2 regions of the Clostridium sp. 'deep sea' genome follow, and region 1 is predicted to be linked to the other one. Evidence: a T-box and tRNA genes for the amino acid it is inferred to sense, from the RefSeq annotation. Region 1 holds a T-box; the other holds one or more tRNA genes.
The links. The T-box of region 1 lies ahead of asnS (asparagine--tRNA ligase). A T-box ahead of a tRNA ligase gene usually reads a tRNA of that ligase, here a tRNA-Asn.
Positions count from the first base shown of each region.

Region 2: it has a tRNA-Asn gene. The T-box ahead of asnS (asparagine--tRNA ligase) is inferred to sense a tRNA for this amino acid. The anticodon was not compared.

Region 1 is NZ_CP063353.1:2,244,194-2,246,681, forward strand. Features, by position in the region: gene IMX26_RS10430 (asparaginase) at 1-49, opposite strand, end outside; gene IMX26_RS10435 (A24 family peptidase) at 354-1,100, shown strand; T-box leader at 1,201-1,440, shown strand; gene asnS (asparagine--tRNA ligase) at 1,487-2,488, shown strand, end outside.
Region 2 is NZ_CP063353.1:3,205,684-3,208,171, reverse strand. Features, by position in the region: gene IMX26_RS14965 (hypothetical protein) at 1-301, opposite strand, end outside; tRNA gene IMX26_RS14960 (tRNA-Asn) at 1,196-1,270, opposite strand; rRNA gene rrf (5S ribosomal RNA) at 1,314-1,430, opposite strand; rRNA gene IMX26_RS14950 (23S ribosomal RNA) at 1,485-2,488, opposite strand, start outside.

The sequences.
Region 1 (2,488 bases):
TTTTCATTGATATTGTTCCACCTGTAAATATTATTGCAACCTTTGGCATATAAGCACCTCATTCTATTAAATGATTCATAATTATTTTAACATATTTGTATTACTTAATATCTGTAATATTATTAAGTTATTTATCATTTAATGCCACTTATTTTATTGTTTTATGAAAATTACTGCTTTTAATATCAGCTACATAATGATTTTTGATTTATGTTATGATATATTTAATATTAATTTAAACTATAAATGTGTTAAAATCAATGTTTATATATGGCTTATTAAGTAATAGCAATAATTATATAATGTTATGGTACATGTTGTATTTATAAGGAATTATTATATGGAGTTATTATATGGAGTTATTTATGTATGTATTTATTTTTATTTTAGGTTTAATTTTTGGTTCTTTTTTTAATGTATGTATTTATAGAATTCCCTTAAACGAAGATATTTTTATTTCTCGCTCAAAATGCTTTAGCTGTGGCAAAAGTCTTGGTGCTTTAGATATGGTGCCAGTATTAAGCTATATTTTTTTAGGTGGTAAATGTAGGTATTGTAAAAGTAAAATAAGCCTAAGGTATCCTTTAATAGAGCTTTTAACAGCAGTACTGTTTTGTATTACCTACTATAGAACAGGTTTAAACATAAATTTAGTTGTGCACCTTTTACTTGTTTCTTTGTTAATAATAATAGCTTTTATTGATTTAGACCACCTAATAATACCCCATTCTTTAACTATTACTGGTATGTTTATTGCTTTAGGCTGGCAGCTTTATAGTAGTAGTTTATCTTGGACCTCTATTACCTTAGGTTTTATTATTGGCTTTGGCGTTCCTGGAATAATTGCTTTATTTGGTGGCATGGGTGGTGGAGACGTTATGTTAGGGGGCATGTTTGGTCTCTTTTTGGGGTTTAAGTACACCTTAACACTTTTAATGATATCTTTTATTATCGGTGGAATTTATAGCATATTTATGTTAGCTACTAAAAAGAAAAAGGGCAAAGAGATGGTAGCCTTTGGTCCGTTTTTGGTTATTGCTGGTTTAATAGTATTATGGTATGGAGCTGAAATTTTAACTTGGTATGGAGTTAGTTTATAGAAACTCATTTTTCTATAATGGATTATGAATTAATTGTTTTTTAAATTTTTGTTGTAAATACTTGATTTATTAAGCATACTATATTATAATACTGTAAATATTTATTACACAGATAGGAAGAGTAAGTTTGCTTAATCGATAAAGAGAGCTGGCGATGGTGAAAAACCAGTACGATTGGTATCCTGAAAAACATCCTGGAGTTGTCAGAAGAAATCTTTTTTGGAGAGTAGAACTGACCGGTAACACACCGTTATTTGTGTCACGGCATGTTAGTGCTGGTAGAGTGGTCTTTATAAGACAATTTGGGTGGTACCGCGGAAAGTAATCTTTCGTCCCTTTTAGATTAGGGATTGAGGGATTTTTTATATTTTAAAGGAGGTTTTACTATGCAAGACTTTACTCTAATTAAACAATTATTTAGAAACTCAGAATCGTTTAGTGACAAAGAAATTATTGTAACAGGTTGGGTAAGAAGTAATAGGGCTTCTAACAAATTTGGATTTTTAGCTATTAATGATGGAAGTTTTTTTAACGCCTTACAAGTTGTTTATGAGGAAGAACTAAGCAATTTTAAAGATGCCTGTAAATTTAACATTGGTACTGCTTTAATAATTAAAGGCAAATTAGTTTTAACTCCTAATGCCAAACAGCCTTTTGAACTAAAGGCCAGTGAAATTATAGTTGAAGGTGAGTCTACTCCCGATTTTCCGCTACAAAAAAAGCGCCATAGTTTTGAGTATTTAAGATCTATTGCTCATTTAAGACCCAGAACAAATACCTTTGCTGCAGTAAACAGGGTACGCTCCGAGGCGGCCTTTGCTCTTCATAAGTTTTTTAATGATAGAGGCTTTGTATATGTTCATACCCCTATTATTACAGGTAGTGACTGTGAGGGTGCTGGTGAAATGTTTAGGGTTACAACTTTAAACCTAAGTGATATACCCAAAGATGAACAAGGCAAAGTGGATTATAATAAAGACTTTTTTGGTAAAGAAACATTTTTAACTGTTAGTGGACAATTAAATGTTGAAGGCTTTGCTCAGTCTTTAAGAAACGTATATACCTTTGGTCCTACTTTTAGATCTGAGAACTCAAATACCTCACGTCATGCCTCTGAGTTTTGGATGATTGAGCCCGAAATGGCTTTTGCAGATATCAATGATAATATGCGTGTTGGTGAAGCCATGATGAAGTCTTTAATTACCGATATTATAAATAAATGTCCTGAAGAAATGCAGTTTTTTAATAAGTTTGTTGATAAGGGGTTATTAAGTAGACTAGAGAATATTGTTAATTCAGATTTTGCTTGCATAACCTACACAGAGGCAATTGAGCTGTTAGAAAAGGCCCCTGTTAAGTTTGAGTTTCCTGTTAAATGGGGTATTGAT
Region 2 (2,488 bases), 960 kb from region 1:
CATTTTTAGTTACTCCAACGGTATTAGACATAGACCAAGATCTTGATACTCCAAATGATGCACTAATAATACCAAAAAAATTTGCTGAAGCAGTTTTGGTAATTGTAATACCTTTAGACTTTGAGTTGCTGACATTAAAGGCTCCACCATCAGGAAACTGTTGCCAATCATGTAATACCCCTAGACTTACTTGACGTGTGTTGCCTGTATATACATTACTCTCAACTGTTGCTACTTCATATGGTTTTTCTATGGGAGGCATTGCTAATGCTACTTCATTAACACCTAACGAACAAATCATAATAAAAGCTAATAAAAAACAATATATCCTTTTACTTTTCAATTTATTACATTCCTTTTTACTTTTTATCCAAACACCTTATGTTATATTATAACATATTTTAGTTATTGTGTATTTTTATTAATTTTATTACTTGAATTAGTATATTATCTATGATCACATTCTATGATTTGAACAATTGCCTCCTCTTATATACTTGGGGAGAGTAAAAGTAGATATTACTCAGCAGAGGTTTTTATTTATGGTAATTTTTTGTAATTCCTAACAGCGGTACGCATGCAATGCGTACCTACAAAAAAATTAAGCTAACGCATACTCATGTATTGCGCTAGCCTAATTTTTTCTTGTGCCTTGACAGGAAATAATTCTGAAATCCATATATTATAATTTAAAAGTACTATTACCCTTGGTTAAAAAATATAAAAAATTCACAGTATCATTATAGTATTGTTAACCTTCCGCTAAAATTATAAAAGGCTCACAGTATCATTATGCCGTAATATTGTTGTTTTATTTCTATAGGTAAGATATTTTGCTCCTCAAAAATCTATGCTTTGAAAATTGAATTTAGATTAAGACGTAGAAAAATCTGTGGAAAAAGTAATACATTAGTATGCTTTTGTAGCAGATATGTTCGTACAACGCAGATATAAATTTAATTTTCGAAGCGTCCGTGGAAAAAACCTTTAAAAATAAAATGGCTCCACAGGTAAAGTACTCAAACCTACAACCCTCCGCTGTGGATTCCACAATTTCTTCCTCTCTTCGTTATACATAAAAAAATCTGTGGAAAAGGTAATACATTAGTATGCCTTTGTAGCAGATATTTTCGTACAACGAAGATATCAATTTAATTTTCGAAGCGTCCGTGGAAAAAACCTTTAAAAATAAAAATGGCTCCACAGGTAGGACTCGAACCTACAACCCTCCGGTTAACAGCCGGATGCTCTACCATTGAGCCACTGTGGAACGCATTGTGTGCGTTTTACAAGCCTAAGCTTGCAAAAATTTAATATGGCAGCGTCCTACTCTCCCAGGCCGTCACCAGCCAAGTACCATCGGCGCTAAAGGGCTTAACTTCTGTGTTCGGTAAGGGAACAGGTGTGACCCCTTTGCCATCGCCGCCATAAACTTTATTCATACTCTGTTTATCAACAGAGCATTCAAAACTACATAGAAATTTGAGGTCAAGTCCTCGGCTTATTAGTACCAGTCAGCTGAATGTGTCGCCACACTTACACCTCTGGCCTATCTACCACGTCTTCTTCATGGTGCCTTACCCTTTCGGTGGGAAAACTAGTCTTAAAGGAGGCTTCACGCTTAGATGCTTTCAGCGTTTATCCCTTCCGAACTTAGCTACTCAGCGGTGCCTCTGGCGAGACAACTGATACACCAGCGGTTCGTCCATCCCGGTCCTCTCGTACTAGGGACAGCTCTCTTCAATTTTCCTACGCCCGCGACGGATATGGACCGAACTGTCTCACGACGTTCTGAACCCAGCTCACGTACCACTTTAATGGGCGAACAGCCCAACCCTTGGAACCTGCTTCAGCTCCAGGATGTGATGAGCCGACATCGAGGTGCCAAACCTCGCCGTCGATATGGACTCTTGGGCGAGATAAGCCTGTTATCCCCGGAGTAGCTTTTATCCGTTTAGCGACGGCCCTTCCACTCGGTACCGCCGGATCACTAAGTCCAACTTTCGTTCCTGCTCGACCTGTATGTCTTACAGTCAAGCTCCCTTATGCCTTTGCACTCTTCGCGCGATTTCCATCCGCGCTGAGGGAACCTTGGAGCGCCTCCGTTACTCTTTAGGAGGCGACCGCCCCAGTCAAACTACCCACCTGACACTGTCCCCTGCCCGGCTTACGGACACGGGTTAGAATTTCAGCACTACAAGGGTGGTATCCCAACATTGACTCCACTAAGACTGACGTCCTAGCTTCACAGTCTCCCACCTATCCTGTACATGTAGTACCGAAACCCAATATCAAGCTGTAGTAAAGCTTCACGGGGTCTTTCTGTCCAGTCGCGGGTAGCACGCATCTTCACGTGCATTGCAATTTCACCAGGCCCCCTGTTGAGACAGCGCTCAAACCGTTACGCCTTTCGTGCGGGTCGGAACTTACCCGACAAGGAATTTCGCTACCTTAGGACCGTTATAGTTACGGCCGCCGTTCACTGGGG